Regions from separate parts of the Clostridium thermarum genome, predicted to be linked through region 1. Evidence: predicted binding sites of a transcription regulator. Region 1 holds the regulator's gene; the other holds the start of a gene.
The links. The regulator HrcA, encoded in region 1, represses chaperone genes, less so after heat shock. The targets are predictions, from matches to a motif close to TGTTAGCACTCNNNNNNNNNGAGTGCTAACA.

Region 1 (9,221 bases):
CATAGGCTGTCAATTGCTCTTCATCTTCAGTTTCATTGAAGTATCCCTTTACCACGGCAGCCTTTCCACCATATTCTAATATATTTATGTCAGCAAAATCCCATGTAAGCGGTCCTTGTTCCCTGTTTAATATATCATTAGGGTCTTCAATGGCTACCCCCTTTACGTCCATACCGTAAAAAATCCCTGATATAGGCTCAACTGCTTCACTTTTTGTTATCACCTTAACTTCATACCATTTACCGTTCATCCACTTATCCTCCAACTTTTTAATTAGTAATTAGTGATGAGTAATGAGTAATTAAGGAGGCTTTTTCTTAGCCAGCTAAAAAAAAAGAACCATAATTACTAATTATTAATTATATTATAGCCATTTTGTTATATAAAACTACACATAAAGTTCAGAGAAAAACTCCCTGAACCTTATGTGCTTACTATTTCAACTGTTATTATTTTTCTTTTCCGAAGATTTTCCCCATAAAGGAGCCGTTCTTTTTCCCGTCTTTTCCTTCTTCATATTCTTCTCCGCTTGCTTCCATAAAGAGTTTCAGTGCTTCTTTCTGCTTTTCGTTTAATGTCTTTGGTACATCCACTATCACCGTGACAAACTGGTCTCCTCTTCCTGCAGAATTAACTCTTGGGACACCTTTACCTTTAAGTCTGAATATGGTTCCCGGCTGAGTTCCTTGGGGTACTGAATACTTTACGTCACCATCTACCGTAGGAACTTTTAATTCGGTTCCCAGGGCAGCTTGGGCAAAGCTTATATGGGCATCGATGTAAATATCTACACCTTTTCGCTTAAATACAGGATGGGAACCTACCTTAAGTCCGATGTATAAATCTCCTGGAGGTCCTCCGTTAGAGCCGTGCTCACCTTGTCCTCTCAATGGAATTACGTTATCATTATCAACACCGGCAGGTATATTAACTTTAATCTTTCTATTCTTTCTCTCCTTGCCCTTACCCTTACATGTCGGACATGGATCTGTTATTAATTTTCCTTTTCCACCGCACTTATCGCAAGTAGACATACTAACAAAACTGCCTAGGGGAGTGCTTCTTTGTGATCTGATTTGACCGGTACCTGAACACTTATCACAGGTCTTTGGAGATGTTCCCGGCTTAGCCCCATTTCCGTGACAAGTTTCACAGGTTTCATGTCTATGAATACTTATTTCCTTTTCTACACCAAATACTGCTTCTTCAAAAGTAAGCTTGAGAGTTACTTCTATATCAGAACCTCTTTCAGGCGCATTGTGTCTTCTTCTATTACCGCTGGAAAACCCTCCGCCAAAGAAGGTATCAAAAATATCTCCAAAACCACCCATGCTTGAAAAGTCAAAGCCACCATCGAAACCACCGAAACCACCTTGGAAATCTGTTGTACCATACTGGTCATACTGTGCTTTCTTTTCAGGGTCAGACAGAACCTGATAAGCTTCATTTATTTCCTTGAACCTTTCCTCAGCTTCTTTATTCCCCTGGTTCTTATCGGGATGGTATTGGATTGCTAGCTTTCTGAAGGCTCTTTTTATCTCTTCGTCACTGGCACCCTTCTGTATGCCCAGTACCTCGTAGTAATCTTTCTTCGCCATCCGTTTTTCACCACCTACAACAATCTCAACCTTTATATTATATACTTAAATCTAAAATAGGGAAAGGGTAATTTCTCCCTTCCCCTTATTACATATTTCAAATTATTTGTCATCTACTTTAAAGTCAGCATCTACTACATTGTCATCCTGACCACCGGCATTTCCACCAGCATTGTTTGCCCCCATATTGTTTGGATCAAAACCTTGTCCTTGTGGATTTGCATTAGCATATAGTTTGGAAGATATTGCGTAGAATTCTTGAGTAAGCTCTTCTGTCGCTTTCTTGATTGCTTCAACATCATTGCCGTCTTTAACTGCCTTTAATGCATCAAGCTTACTTTCAATCTTAGCCTTATCTTCAGCGGATACCTTGTCACCTAGTTCCTTTAAGGTCTTTTCTGTCTGGTAAGCTATCTGGTCAGCATTGTTCTTAGCTTCAATAACTTCCTTTCTCTTTCTGTCTTCTTCAGCATATCTTTCTGCTTCTTTGACAGCCTTATCGATTTCTTCATCACTCAAATTAGTTGAAGCTGTAATTGTAATATTAGCTTCCTTACCTGTTCCCTTATCCTTGGCAGTAACATTTACAATACCGTTGGCATCTATGTCAAAGGTAACTTCAATCTGTGGAATTCCTCTTGGAGCAGGAGCTATACCTGATAGTGTGAATCTGCCAAGAGTCTTGTTGTCTGCTGCCATCTGTCTTTCACCTTGAACTACGTGAATTTCAACGGAAGTCTGGCCATCAGCAGCAGTTGAGAATATCTGGCTCTTTCTTGTTGGAATAGTAGTGTTTCTTGGAATTAATGGAGTTGCAATTCCTCCCATAGTTTCTATACCAAGTGTCAATGGAGTAACGTCTAAGAGAAGTATGTCTTTAACATCTCCAGTTAATACTCCGGCCTGAATAGCTGCTCCAACAGCAACACATTCATCTGGGTTTACACCCTTTGAAGGTTCTTTTCCGGTGAACTTCTTAACAGCTTCTTGTACTGCAGGAATTCTTGTAGATCCACCAACTAATATAACCTTATCTATATCGCTTAAGCTTAGCTTAGCATCATCTAAAGCCTTTCTCATTGGTTCTATAGTTGCTTCTACTAAGTCATGAGTGATTTCATTGAACTTAGCTCTTGTTAGGTTCATATCAATGTGCTTTGGACCAGTAGCATCTGCAGTTATGAATGGAAGGTTTATGTTAGTCTGCATTGAAGAAGATAACTCTATCTTTGCCTTCTCTGCTGCTTCCTTCAGTCTCTGAAGAGCCATCTTATCTTTTCTTAAATCTATGCCATGATCAGCCATGAAAGTGTCTGCGATGTAGTCCATAATTCTCTGGTCGAAGTCGTCTCCACCAAGCTTTGTATTACCGTTTGTAGCCTTAACCTCGAATACTCCGTCACCTAATTCAAGAATAGATACGTCGAAGGTACCGCCACCAAGGTCATATACAAAAATCTTCTGATTTGTTTCAGTCTTATCAAGACCATATGCAAGTGAAGCAGCAGTTGGCTCGTTTATTATTCTCAACACTTCTAAGCCTGCTATCTTTCCTGCATCCTTAGTTGCTTGTCTTTGGCTGTCATTGAAATATGCAGGTACAGTGATAACAGCCTGAGTTACAGGTTCACCTAAGTAAGCCTCTGCATCAGCCTTGATCTTCTGAAGGATCATAGCAGAAACTTCTTGAGGAGTATATTCTTTTCCATCAATATTTACTTTATAGTTAGTTCCCATATGTCTCTTTATGGATATTATAGTTTTATCAGGATTAGTTATTGCTTGTCTTTTTGCTACCTGTCCAACCAGTCTTTCTCCATTAGCTTGGAAGGATACTACTGAAGGTGTAGTTCTTGAACCTTCTGCATTAGCTATTACTACCGGCTCTCCTCCTTCCATTACAGCTACACAAGAGTTAGTGGTTCCAAGGTCAATTCCTATTACTTTTCCCATTTACGTTTTCCTCCTTAAAATTCAAATTTAAAAATATCTATCATCGATAATCTGATATATAATTTCTAATTAGCTACCTTAACCATGCTGTATCTTATTACCCTGTCGCCTCTTTTATATCCCTTTTGAAATACCTCAGCCACCACATTTTTGCCCAGACTTTCATCCTCCACATGCATTACTGCATTATGTAGGTTAGGATCAAATTCTCCGTCTGTAGATATTTCTTCAACGTTAAGTCTGCTAAGAGAATCATTGATCTGCCTTAGGGTCATCTCGATACCTTTCTTTAAATCATCAATACTGCCTTCTGCCTTTGCAGCCCTTTCAAGATTATCAAAAATAGGTAATATTGTCTTTAAGACATCTATGCATGCGTCAGTGTAAATTCCTTCTTTTTCTTTAGCTGTTCTTTTTCTATAGTTATCATACTCTGCAGAAGTTCTCATTAAGCGGTCTTTCAAAGCTTCCAGTTCATTATTCAGTTTAGTAATTTCATCCTTAAGTTTAAGGTTTTCTGCCTTTAGATCTTCACAGCATTTTTCCTTTTGAGCCTCTTCCTGGGCCTCATCTTCGCCTTCTATTCCTTCAAACTCCTGATCTTCTTTTACCTCAGCCTCTGCAAGGTTTTCTTCTGTATTAACATCCTCTTCAGTGTTAACCTTCTCTTCATTCTCGCAGCAGTTGCAAATTTCTTCATTGTCTATGTTTTTCTTCTTTGCCATACCACATACCTCCATTCTAATCACTCCACACAAAGGCGAACTTTACCAATCATCAAAGCTAGTTAAATTCTTATTCAAAAGTTCGGTGACCTTATTTAAAAGGGAGATTACCTTTGAATAATCCATTCTTGTAGGTCCTATTATTCCAATAGTCCCCAAGGGTTTATCACCAACACAATAAGCCCGGGCAACTACGCTGTAGTCCTTTGCCTCAGGGATATAATTTTCTTCGCCTATGCTAACGGTGGTATTCTTAGTGGCAGGAAGAATTTTCTTAACACTTTCCTTGTTATCTACAAAAGTAATAAATTCTTTAGCCTTATCTATATCACTGTATTCTGCATAACGAAGAATGTTGGTCTCTCCCTCAGTAATGACATCAGAATTTTCCACTTCATTCAAGCAATCATATAAAGCCGGAATCATTTCATTAAAGATGTCATCATAGCCATGAAGGTCTTTCTTAATGTTGTTAATGACCTCCAGATTAATTCCTTCCATGGTTAAATTCTTTAATCTTGCATTTAGCATATTATTAAGTTTAAGAAGCATATCTGAATCTATAGGTCTGTTGATCCTTATTATATTGTTTTTGATAATTCCGCTGTCAGTAACAATTACCATCAGTATGCTTCCAACATCAATATTGATTAATTGAATTGTCTTTAAGCAGCTCTTCTTAACAGAAGGAGTCTTTACTACACAAGTCAGGTGAGTTAGTTTAGACAATACCACACTAACCTGTCTCATTATTTTATCTACTTCAAACAAAGCAGCATTTAGAAGCATGCTTCTGATGAAGAGTTCCTCTTCAGCAGTTATCTGGTGAGCTTTCATCAACTTATCAACATACAACCTATAACCTTTGTCCGATGGTTTTCGTCCCGAGGAAGTATGGAGCTGCTCAATGTAGCCCATTTCCTCTAAATCTGCCATCTCATTTCTTATAGTGGCAGAACTAACTCCAAGATCGTACTTCCGTGCTATAGTTCTTGAACCAACAGGTTCGCCAGTGCTTATATAGTCATTGATAATGGCATGAAGTATTTTTAGTTTTCTATCATCAAATTCCATACACTCACCTCTTTGTTAGCACTCACCGTCAATGAGTGCTAATGACTACGATTTAAAAATAACATTATCAATTTCCTTTGTCAACCATACTTATAAATTAATATAATGTCATTATTCATAATTAACATATTTTATAAAATGATTTCTACTTAAATCTCAATTTTACGCCGTATTATTATGACTTGTATATTTCTCACTGCTTATCCAGTATAAAGTCACTCATTACCGTATTTGATAGCTGAATGCCACTGTGGTTCAAGACTATAAAGCCATTTTTTCTTTCCAGCAGCTTTAGTTTTATATATTTTTCTATTACTTCTCCATATACTGAACCTATATCAACTCCAAAACGTCTGCGGAATTCTGCTTCCTCAACACCGGATAACATTCTTAATCCCATAAACATATATTCTTCCATTTCATCCACAAGAGAATTTTTATTACTCTCTATTGCAGATAGCATGCTCACAGAAACCGCTTTTATATATTTTTTGATATTCTCTTCGTTTCTATACCTTATGTCCCTTACATAGCCGTGAGCTCCTGCTCCACACCCGATATAATCTCCCAGTGTCCAATACACTATATTGTGTCTGCATTCATAACCTCCCTTTGCAAAATTAGATATTTCGTATTGGGCATACCCTTTTTTCTCTAAGAGTTCTACGGCCTTCTCATACATTGCTCTTTCCTCATCTTCTTCCGGAAGTTGAAGTTTTCCCTTCTTATAAAGTTCACCAAAGGGAGTATCCTCCTCTACAATTAAGCTATAACAGGAGATGTGCTCAGGTTGAAGACAGGTAACAGCCTCTATGGTATCCTCTAAATCCTGTTGTTTCTGTGTTGGCAGTCCAAACATTATGTCTACATTCACATTGTCAAAGTCCATTTCTCTAATTAGGTTGTAACTTTTTACAAAATCTTCAACGGTATGGATTCTGCCAATTTTTTTTAATAGATTATTTTGCCAAGCTTGAAGCCCAATACTTATCCTATTGACACCCATGCTCTTAAGGACTTTTAATTTATCAACATCAATAGTACCGGGATTACATTCTACGGTGAACTCTGCACCCGGTTCCAATCTCAGCCTTTCTATGGTGTTTTTCAATAATTCCCATGCCTCTAAAGACAAATAGGTGGGAGTTCCCCCACCTATAAATATTGTACTTATACTCTTATTTATACATTTTAAAAGTATTTCGTCACAGAGAGCACGGGTATATTCCATCATCATACTTTCAGAACCGCTGTAAGAGCAAAAATCACAGTACATACATTTACTCTTACAGAAAGGAATGTGTATATATAATGCTATGCCCATTAAACAACCTCCTATTCAACCTTTAACACAGTCATAAAGGCTTCCTGCGGTACTTCTACAGAGCCAACCTGGCGCATTCTCTTTTTACCCTCTTTCTGTTTTTCAAGCAGCTTTTTCTTTCTTGATATGTCACCGCCATAGCATTTTGCCAATACGTCTTTTCTTAAAGCCTTAACGGTTTCTCTTGCAATTATCTTTGAACCTATGGCTGCTTGAATAGGAATTTCAAACATCTGCCTCGGAATTATTTCCTTTAATTTTTCAGTCATGTTTCTTCCCTTATTATATGCACGTTCCTCAGGAACTATCATCGATAAGGCATCCACTATATCTCCGTTGAGAAGTATATCCAGCTTAACAAGCCTTGTTTGCTTATAGCCTTCAAACTCATAATCCAAGGACGCATAGCCTCTTGTCCTTGACTTCAGGGCGTCAAAGAAATCATAAATTATTTCGTTTAATGGCATGATGTAATTTAAAACCGCTCTGGTAGCTTCAATATAATTCATGTCAATAAAGGTTCCTCTTCTGTTCTGACAGAGATCCATAACAGCACCTACATAATCTGATGGTGTAATTATTGATACCTTAACCACCGGCTCCTCCATAAACTGTATTTCTGTAGGGGCAGGTAAATTTGTAGGATTTGTTATTTCTATTACTTCACCATCGGTCTTTGTAACCCTATATATAACGGAAGGGGCAGTAGTTATTATGTCTATGTTGTATTCTCGTTCTATTCTCTCCTGGATAATTTCCATATGAAGAAGTCCCAGGAAACCACAACGGAATCCAAAGCCCAAAGCCAGTGAGGTTTCAGGTTCAAAATGGAGGGCCGCATCGTTAAGCTGCAGCTTTTCCAAAGCTTCCTTTAATTCCTCATAATCTGCTCCATCTACCGGATATATTCCGCTGAACACCATCGGTACTGCAGGTCTATAGCCCGGCAGAGGTTCACTGGCCGGATTGGCAGCATCGGTAATTGTATCTCCTACTCTGGCGTCTCTTACATTTTTTATAGAAGCTGTAAGGTAACCCACATCTCCGGCTCTTAACTCTTCTATTGGCATAAAGCTCGGTGTAAACACACCAACCTCAGTAACTTCATAGAGCTTTTCTGAAGCCATAAGCTTAATCTTTGTGCCAACCTTAACGCTGCCTTGTTTTACTCTTATATAGCAGACAACACCCTTGTAGCTGTCGTAATAAGAGTCAAAAATCAGGGCCCTGAGCTGTCCGTTCTCATCTCCCTCAGGAGCAGGTAATTTTTCAACTATAGCCTCTAAAACCTGCTCTATGTTAAGTCCGGACTTTGCAGATACCATAGGTGCATCCTGCGCATCCAATCCTATGATGTCTTCAATTTCATGCTTAACTTCTTCCGGTCTGGCACTAGACAAGTCAATTTTATTAATTACCGGAAGTATCTCAAGATTATGATCTAAGGCCAAATAACAATTTGCCAGTGTTTGAGCCTGTATTCCCTGTGTAGCGTCAACCACCAGTATGGCTCCTTCACAAGCAGCTAAGCTCCTTGAAACCTCATAATTAAAGTCTACGTGCCCTGGAGTATCTATTAAATTCAATATGTATTCCTGTCCGTCTTTAGCCTTATGTATCAATCTAACAGCCTGTGCTTTGATTGTAATTCCTCTTTCTTTTTCCAGCTCCATATTATCAAGGATTTGCTCTTCCATTTCTCTCTGAGTTAGAGTACCGGTCATCTCCAATAATCTATCTGCTAAGGTGGATTTTCCATGATCTATGTGTGCAACAATACAAAAGTTTCTGATATGTTTCTGCCTTTCGCTCTGCATAATATACTTCCCAAACCCATGGGGCACAGGAAGATCTTCACCCCCATAACTAAAATATACAAAATACTAACATGATAATTGCTGAATTTAAATAAAAAATAACTAGTCTTAATCTATTGTCTCCAGAATCAAATTAAATTATATCACAGGCCCCTCTGATTCTGTCAACAACAAGCGTATTTCAATTTATTAATTTCTAATTTCTGATGCTGGCAGTGCTCTCCTGCTGGCCCTTAAATATACTGCTGTTTACATATATGACCTTGTTTCCTATAGAAAATCTAAGGTCAAAGGGTGACTTAGTAAAGTACATTCTCACTCTTATCCCATTTTTTCTGCTTAAAACAAACTCGCCGAAGGCATCTGATTTACTTCTGTCATCTGGATATATATTTTGATAAATTGCTTCATCATAGGCTTTTCCATTGAGTCTGTTATATTCAATATTAACCTTTATTATACCTGCAAAAATACAAACAAAGGATAATAATATTACGATAGTATACTTTTTACCAAACAAAAAAAACACCCCCTAGGTTTTTACATACCTATAAGGATGCTCTTTTTTATAACTTTTATTCATTTATTTTTTATCTTTTAAGTACTCAGCTATCATACGGCCCATATACTTGGAGGAATTTATTGCTTCTTCATGGGTATTGGTATGTGCTCCAACCTCTATGAGAATAGCGTTATTGCTTAAATCCTGGTTAAAATATAGGGTTCCGAA
Region 2 (9,221 bases), 930 kb from region 1:
CATGAAAGCTGCCATGGGAATATTAAGCAACAATGGAGAGGTTAATTCCGGATCCATTAATTTCACTTACTATAGAGATGGTGAAAAAGTTGAAGTAGATATATTAAAGCTTTCAAAGAAGGAAATGAGAAAGAGGATAAACGGAAAGCGTATAGCAATGATCTTCCAAGATCCGATGACTTCCCTTAATCCTACTATGACCATTGGGGCACAAATTGTTGAAGGTATGATATGGCACTATAAAACTCCTAAAAAGGAAGCCTACAAAAGGGCTATTGAACTACTGGAGCTTGTTGGTATTAATGATGCTGAAAAGCGTATTAAAAATTATCCTCACCAGCTTTCCGGTGGTATGAGACAAAGAGTTGTTATAGCTATAGCACTGGCATGTAACCCTGACCTCTTGATCTGTGATGAACCTACCACAGCTTTAGATGTTACAATCCAGGCAAAGATATTAGAGCTTATAAAGGATATTCAAAAGAAGATGAATATATCCGTCATATACATTACTCATGACCTGGGAGTTGTGGCAAAGGTTGCGGATTATGTAGCGGTTATGTATGCAGGAAAAATTGTAGAAAAAGGAACTGTAGACGAGGTTTTCTATGATCCAAGACATCCTTACACCTGGGGCTTGTTATCGGCAATGCCTGACTTGGAGACAAAGGATGATAAACTTTATACCATACCCGGGACACCGCCAAACCTGGCAAGCGAAGTGAAGGGAGACCCCTTCGCTCCAAGAAACATATACGCATTGAATATTGATAACCGCCTTGAACCTCCAATGTTTAAAATTACGGATACTCATTATGCTGCAACCTGGCTATTGCACGAAAAGGCGCCTAAGGTTGAAATGCCCGAAGAGCTGAGGAACAGGATAGACAGAATGTTAAAGGAGGCGCATCAAGATGCAAAATAAGCAGCCTTTATTAGAAGTGAAAGATTTGAAGCAGTATTTCAGAATAAGCAGAAAGTTAACGGTTAAAGCTGTAAATGAAGTTAGCTTTGAAATATATCCCGGTGAAACCTATGGCCTGGTAGGTGAGTCCGGCAGTGGAAAGTCTACTATCGGCCGTTCTATAATCCGATTGTACAATCCTACAGGGGGTAAAATAATTTTTGACGGAGTTGATATCTCAGGCAAGTTATCAGAAAAGCAAAGAAAGCACTTGAGAATCAATATGCAAATGATTTTTCAAGACCCTATGGCTTGTTTAAATCCTCGTAAGAAGGTATTGGACATCATTGCACAGGGATTGGATATTCATAAACTATATAGCAGTAAGCAGGAAAGAGAAGAAAAAGTATACAGGATACTGGAGAAGGTAGGCCTATCTAAGGAGCATGCCACCAGATATCCCCACCAGTTCTCTGGTGGACAGAGGCAGCGTATTGGTATAGCAAGAGCACTGATAATGAATCCAAAGCTGATTATTGCAGACGAGGCCATCAGTGCCCTGGATGTATCTATTCAGTCTCAGGTAGTAAACCTGATGAAGGACATTCAGGCGGAGACTCATGCAGCCTTGCTATTTATAGCCCATGATTTATCCATGGTTAAGTATATCTCTGATAGGATTGGAGTATTGCACCTAGGATATTTACTTGAAACCGGAACTACTGAAGAGATATTCTCAAATCCTATCCATCCATATACTAAATCACTGTTATCAGCAATACCTCACCCTAATCCTGTTATGGAAAAGGCAAGAGTATCTGAAACCTATGATTATGGTACCAGTGGAATAAATTACGCTGCGGGAGTTAAACAACATGCTGGCGGAACCCATTATGTACTGGCTACCGACGAAGAATTTAAGAAGTGGTCAACTAAATAGAAGCAATCAACTAAAGCTTGTTTGAAAATCTAAACTTTCAAACAAGCTTTAGTTTTGTTATTTAATCATCTTAGCCAAAACTACAATTCTGGCGCCATCAAAGTTATAACCGCAGGTAGATATAGTCAAAAGAGTATCCTCAGGAGTCAGGGTGACCTCTCGGTATTGAACACTTTTACTGTTAATACTCTTTAAGAAGTTATTAATATCTTTTTGTGATCCAAGCTGTGGATTCCTATAGTCAAAGGATTCATGAACTATATAAACACCAAAGATCTTAAACTTGTAGCTGTTTGGAAATATGTCCAAATTTATGGCGTCATTTATTGTGAAAAAGTCATCTTCTTGGAATTTTATGATGGAGCCAAACATAGAACCGTCCTTCATATTATGACCATAGAGTATTATGTTTTGGCCGGAAAGCTTTTTTGGAGAACTTATGTCATTGGCTGTATCAACAAATATTGTGCCATGTCGGCTTTCTTTTTTTGTCACATCGTGGTCCAAGTAAAAACTATTGTCTGAGGTTTGTACTATGGGATAGCTTATGGGCGTATTATCGATTCTTATCCAGCCCTTAATGTCACTGTTTATTTCAAGCAGCCTGGAAACTTGCTTCTTAATTTCTTCTATCTTGGCTTGTTCCTCAAGTTTTCTTCTTTCCAAGGCATATTTATTTGCTACTTTTAGGGCAAAGGTCTTGTCTGCTTCATCTATATCCTGCTGAGAGGAAGCAGTGTCTTCAAATTCAAAATCTATATTTATATCCTGTGGAATACTCATTTGACCATTGGAACTTGTTTCAGCTGAAGAATTGATTTTATCATAGATTTTCGATAGTTCATCATTTAGAATTTTTGACTTGTGGTTATCTATAGCTCTGATTATAAGTACCCTTGAAGAAAGCAGAAATATGCAAAGTGAAATGGTAAATAGGATTTTATTAATAATGGAAGAATTTTTAAGTGAAAATTTTATTCTTCTCATTTAAGCCTCCTGATTAAATCATTCTGGATAAGTAGGTCAGAAAACGATTGTGAGCAGCCGTATTACAATACTTACATAGATTTTTGTCTTAATAATAAAGTATTATTAAAGGGTTGTCAACCATTTATAACTGGACAGAGCTAGTATATTTATTGTAGAATGCTATTTGGATAAACATATTTCGACAAAAATCCGAGCAGTCAAATTAATTCTAAGTTAAATCTATAAAATCAAGGGGGATTATCGAAGAGGTTAGAAAGTTAGCTTCTCAATCCTCGGAAGCAGTTACCAAAGTTAAGGAATTAATTGATACTATACAGACCAAGTCTAAATTCGCCGCAGAGGTGATGGCTCAGGCTAAAATAGTAGTTGCTGAACATGACAAGGTTGTGACAGAGGTTAATGATATATTTGATGAAATATCCCTTTCAGTGGGTAAGATGATAGATAATATAAAGAACATAAGTGAAAAAAGTTCTGTGATGTCCGATAAAAAGGAGGAGATGGTAGAAATACTTCAAAACTTATCGGCATCAACAGAAGAAAGTTCTGCAGCCACAGAACAAGTTTCGGCATCCGCTCAGCAGCAGCTGGCAGGTATGGAAGAAGTATTTACAAAGACCGAAGAGCTTTATGAACTTGCTGAAAGATTACAACAGGAAATTGACAAGTTCAGCATTGAATAATTGTCAACTGTCAATTTAAAACAACTGCGGCAAAACGCAGTTGTTTTATTATTTTGTTGGACTAAGCAAATGTTCAGACTATTTGAAAAGATACATTAATTATGTCATAATAGTTATATAAACACTGTAAAGGAGTTGTTAACATTGCTGCGTGACCTTGTATTGGCAAATAGAACCTATAGAAGGTTTTATGAAGATATAAAGATAGAAAGAGAAGTCCTGGAGGACCTAATAGATTTGGCCAGACTTTCTTCATCCGGGGCTAATCTCCAGCCTTTAAAGTACATACTTTCGTATAGTGAAGAGTCTAATAATTTTATCTTTCCAAATTTGAAATGGGCAGGATACTTGAAAGATTGGGATGGACCTTCCGTAGGTGAGAGACCCACAGCTTATATTGTTATGTTACTGGATAAAAACATATCAAAAAATCCAATGTGGGACCATGGCATAGCCTGTCAAAGCATTCTTCTAGGTGCCGCTGAAAAGGGGCTGGGAGGTTGTATGTTTGGCTCTGTAGATAGGGCAGAAGTTGCTAAGGCCTTCAATATTCCCGAAAACTTGGAGGTGCTATTAGTCATAGCCTTGGGAAAACCAAAGGAAGAAATTGTACTTGAAGACATCAAGGATCCCAAGGATGTCAAGTACTGGAGAGATGAAAATCAGGTTCACCATGTTCCTAAGAGAAAACTTGAAGATTTGCTAATAAATTAATATGGCATATAATCCACATAGCAGGATCTATGTGGATTTTTAATTAAAGCTGTCGAAAGTAATCACAGGAAAACTGCCAAACAGATAATTACTTGTGAGGTATATTTCACCATACTAAAATGTGACAAAAGCTATTTTGCTTCATGGTGTAATGTGATATAATGAAGCTATGATCATAGTAAGCAAAAAGTAAGTAATTGCTCTAGGAGAGGGGATATTTATGGAAAAGACAAAAGGTAAGAAAAATGTTCCTAGTAGAATAAGATCCAAATTGGTGGTGTCTTTATTATTGATTTCTATGATACCGTTGTCAGTAGTTGTCTTCATCAACTGGAAAGTTATGAAAATAGTTAACGAGGCTCAGTTAATTGAAGAGGCTAAAAGCATAAGAAGTTTAACATTACTTTCTATTGGAATAGTGTTTATTCTAGCAGTACTTTTTGCGGTACTTATGAGCAAATCAATAGCATCAAATATAAATAAACTGCAGGCTGCCATAAAAAAGGCTGCCAAGGGAGATTTGTTGGTAAGAACAGAAATAAAATCAAAGGATGAATTTGGACAACTATCTGATGATTTTAACGAAATGATATCACATTTTGAAAGCTTGATAAAAAACCTAAAGACTTCTTCCTTTGTAGTGTTTAATATTGCTGAAGTAATGGGTATGATGTCCGGTGAAATAAATACCGCTGCCAGTGAGGCAGCCTTAACGGTGACCCAATTGGCCCAAGGCAGCATGGAGCAGGCAAAGGATATAGGTCACAGCGTTGAATCATTGGGAGTTTTAGCATCAAATATAGATAATATCGAATCCTTAGCTGCAACAATTGAAAACATGTCTGTAGAAGCAAACAAGCTTAGTGAAAGCGGATTAAAGGTTATGGAAGTGCTTTTACAAAAAACTAAGGAAGGAAATATACAGACAGAAAATGTTTCATCAGTAGTTATGGATATGAATAAGTCCAGTGAGGAAATTGGATTAATCACAAATACCATAAATAATATTGCAGATCAAACCAATTTGCTGGCCTTAAATGCTGCCATTGAAGCTGCCAGGGCCGGTGAAGCGGGAAAGGGCTTTGCGGTAGTGGCAGAGGAGATTAGAAAACTGGCAGAACAATCTACTGTAGCAACAAAGCAAATTCAAGAATTGATTAACATGATAAATGCTAAATCAAATTTAGCTGCAGAAGCCATAGGTGAAACTAAGGTTGCTGTAGAAGCTCAAAATCAATCCGTTGCTGAGAGTATGAGATTGTTTGAGAGCATTTCTCAAGCCATTCGAAAATTGCAGAATGAAATAATCGGTACAAGAACAGCCATAAATGAAACCAAACAAAAGAAAGATGAAATATTGGTTAGAATGCAGAATATTTCTGCAGTGGCTGAAGAGTCTTCAGCCAGCGCGGAAGAGGTTGCTGCAGCAACAGAAGAAGTTTCAGCTACAATAGGTGAGTTTGCCAATGCTGCCGGCCAATTAAAGGAAGTTTCAGATAGCCTGGAAGCTGAAATTGGTAAGTTTATAGTTGGGGAAGATAAGTAGATTTATTTAGCAGGGGATTGAAACCCTGCTCTTTTATTGTATAAATTTTGCACTGTTTACTATTAGTAATGCCTTTTTCGCAGTAAAAGCGAAGGGACTATATAAAGAGAGCCTTGGTAAGGAAGCAGAGGAGAATTAAAATTCTGCCTTAATGGCATATGATGTCATCATGCTTGCATATAGAGCATGCCTACGATAATACTGAAGTAATCCTTAAGGGGTTACTTTTTTCTTTTGTCTGTTATAATCATGATAGCCATTGCAAGAAGAAGCGCAATTGGAATTCCAAAAGCAGCGATATAGGGGATTATATCTATCATAAAGCTAGCTCCTCTTATGAAAAATTATATAAGTTATTATTTTACAAAAATAATAAATGTATTCATAAGAAGCTTTTAGAAATTAAGAATTAAGAATGACAGTGAAAATTCAGCTCCGCTAAATTTCGTCCATCATTCTTAATTTTTAAATCGTAAGCATGTTTTGGTGTTAACCAAACCTATTTAATTAATAATACTCTTACTTCTTATACACTATGCCTCCGGTAGCTTGATGGGTAGCGGTAACGGTTACCTCACAAATCTGTACATGCTCCGGTACAGAAGCGGTATATAGAATGATGTCTGCTATATCCTCTGCAGTAAGAGGCTTGATACCTTCATAAACCTTGGCGGCTTTTTCAACATCTCCACGGAATCTAACTACGCTGAAGTTGGTTTCCACCAGACCGGGCTGAATATTGGTTACTCTGATAGGTGTTTCAACTATGTCCATTCTTAAGCCATCGCTTATGAATTTTACAGCGGCCTTAGTTGCACAGTACACAGCACCGCCAGGGTAGGCAGCAACACCTGCTAAGGAGCCAAGATTTATAACATGACCTCTTTGATTTTTTACCATGGTGGGAACTACCTTTCTGGTGAGGTATAAAAGTCCTTTGATATTAGTATCAATTACAACATCAAATTCATCCAATTTTCCATCCTGAACCTTTTCAAGACCTTGGGCCAAGCCGGCGTTGTTTACAAGGATATCTATATTCTTCAATTCTTTAGGTATGCTGTCAAATACAGCATCTATGGCATGCTTATCTCTTACATCAAGTTCATACGTATAGACCCTGGTATGATAGTTCTCCTCCAGCTCTTTCTTCAATTCATTGAGTTTAACTATATTTCTTGCACATAGCAGCAGTACAGCGCCTTCCTTTGCAAAACGCCTGGCTGTTGCCTCACCGATACCACTGCTGGCACCACTGATAAAAACTATTTTATCCTTAATCATTTTTTTACACCCCTTTTAATACTAATATCATTAAAACTTTATAACCATACTTATATAGCTATAAACATTTTATCAGAATAATATTTATAGGAAAATGTATTATCCTGTAAAGCTGCCTCTATCAAAAGGAATTCATTAGGATATTATATTGAACTTATAAACTGTCCCAAAGGTTACCAACAAAAGTATAGAAGGCAAAAACATATTGATTTAAAAGTTAAAATATGTTATATAAAAAATATGGGTTAGCACTCTGGATAATAGAGTGCTAAAATTAAGATTATAGTTAGAAAAGCGAAAGGAGAGATTTAACTTGGAAACAAAACAATTTAAAGCTGAGTCAAAAAGACTATTAGATCTCATGATTAACTCAATCTATACCCATAGGGAAATATTTCTAAGAGAGCTTATTTCAAATGCCAGTGATGCTATCGATAAGATTTATTATAAGGCCTTGACCGATGATTCCATAACTTTTAACAAAGAGGATTACTACATTAAAATAACAGCAGATAAAGATAGCAGAATATTAAAGATTTCTGATACCGGTATTGGAATGACCAAGGAAGAATTGGATGAAAACTTGGGGGTTATTGCTAAGAGCGGATCATTGAAATTCAAGACTGAAAATGAAATTAAGGATGGCTATGACATTATAGGACAGTTTGGTGTTGGTTTCTACTCAGCCTTTATGGTAGCAGAAACTGTTACTGTTATCAGTAAGGCTTTTGGAAGTAATGAGGCCTATAAGTGGGAGTCCCAGGGGGTAGAGGGATATACCATTGAGCCTTGCCAAAAAGATACCTACGGTACAGATATCATACTTAAAATTAAACAAAACACCGAAGAAGAAAGCTATGATGAGTACTTAGAAGAATACAGACTAAGAAGTATCATCAAGAAATACTCTGATTTCATAAGATATCCAATCAAGATGGATGTAACTAAGAGCAGACTAAAAGAAGGCAGCGACAAGGAGTATGAACAGTATAAGGAAGAACAGATCATAAACAGTATGGTTCCTATATGGAAGAAGAACAAGAATGAGCTTAAGACTGAAGATTATGAAAACTTCTACCAAGAAAAGCACTATGGCTTCGATAAGCCTCTAAAATACACTCACATCAGCGTGGATGGTGCTGTAAGCTATAATGCTATACTTTTTATCCCTGAAACAATGCCTTTTGATTACTACACAAAGGAATATGAAAAGGGCCTGGAACTGTACTCAAACGGAGTACTGATAATGAACAAGTGCCCAGAGCTACTGCCGGACTACTTTGCCTTTGTTAAAGGTCTTGTAGATTCAGAAGACTTATCACTTAACATATCCAGAGAAATATTACAGCATGATAGACAGTTGAAGCTTATAGCTAAAAACATAAAGTCAAAGATTAAGAGTGAATTGGAAAACATGCTGAAAAATGAAAGAGATAAGTATGAGAAATTCTTTAAGACCTTTGGACGTCAATTGAAGTTTGGTGTATATAATGACTTTGGCGCTAATAAGGATATGCTTCAGGACTTACTGATGTTCTACTCCTCAAAAGAGAAGAAGATGGTAACTTTGGATGAATATATAACAAGAATGACCGAATCACAGAAGTACATCTATTATGCTGCCGGTGAATCCAATGAGAGAATTGAAAAAATGCCTCAGACAGAGCTTTTACTGGAAAAGGGCTATGAAATACTGTACTTCACAGAGGATATAGACGAATTTGCAATCAAGATGATAATGAAATATAAAGATAAAGAGTTCAGATCTGTATCCAGCAACGATTTAGGACTAGAGGCAGATGAAAATGCAGAGGCAGTTAAGGCTGAAGAAACAGAAAATAAAGGCCTCTTTGACAGCATGAAGGAATTACTATCCGGAAAAGTTAAAGAGGTTAGGGCTTCTAAGAGATTAAAAAATCATCCGGTTTGCTTGTCTAATCAAGGAGAGCTGTCCATTGAAATGGAGAAGATATTAAATTCTATGCCTAACAGTGAAGGAGTAAAGGCAGACAAGGTTCTGGAGATTAATGTACATCATGACGTATTCAAATCTCTGAAGGAAGCTTATGAAAAAGATAAAGATAAGCTTAAGCTTTATACAGAAATATTATACAATCAAGCTCTGCTTATTGAAGGCCTGCCAATAGCTGATCCGGTAGA

Region 2: a site for HrcA is predicted at 7,305-7,335, ahead of htpG (molecular chaperone HtpG). Genes of this name have one in related genera too.

The regions. Positions count from the first base shown of each region.
Region 1 is NZ_CP040924.1:1,295,790-1,305,010, reverse strand. It holds gene prmA (50S ribosomal protein L11 methyltransferase) at 1-250, opposite strand, end outside; gene dnaJ (molecular chaperone DnaJ) at 450-1,598, opposite strand; gene dnaK (molecular chaperone DnaK) at 1,701-3,551, opposite strand; gene grpE (nucleotide exchange factor GrpE) at 3,617-4,276, opposite strand; gene hrcA (heat-inducible transcriptional repressor HrcA) at 4,319-5,350, opposite strand; gene hemW (radical SAM family heme chaperone HemW) at 5,544-6,674, opposite strand; gene lepA (translation elongation factor 4) at 6,686-8,491, opposite strand; gene FHY60_RS05705 (hypothetical protein) at 8,688-9,011, opposite strand; gene FHY60_RS05700 (stage II sporulation protein P) at 9,075-9,221, opposite strand, start outside.
Region 2 is NZ_CP040924.1:361,250-370,470, forward strand. It holds gene FHY60_RS01615 (ABC transporter ATP-binding protein) at 1-925, shown strand, start outside; gene FHY60_RS01620 (ABC transporter ATP-binding protein) at 915-1,844, shown strand; gene srtB (class B sortase) at 1,902-2,831, opposite strand; gene FHY60_RS01630 (hypothetical protein) at 3,179-3,517, shown strand; gene FHY60_RS01635 (nitroreductase family protein) at 3,662-4,231, shown strand; gene FHY60_RS01640 (methyl-accepting chemotaxis protein) at 4,452-5,777, shown strand; gene FHY60_RS01645 (SDR family NAD(P)-dependent oxidoreductase) at 6,297-7,061, opposite strand; gene htpG (molecular chaperone HtpG) at 7,375-9,221, shown strand, end outside.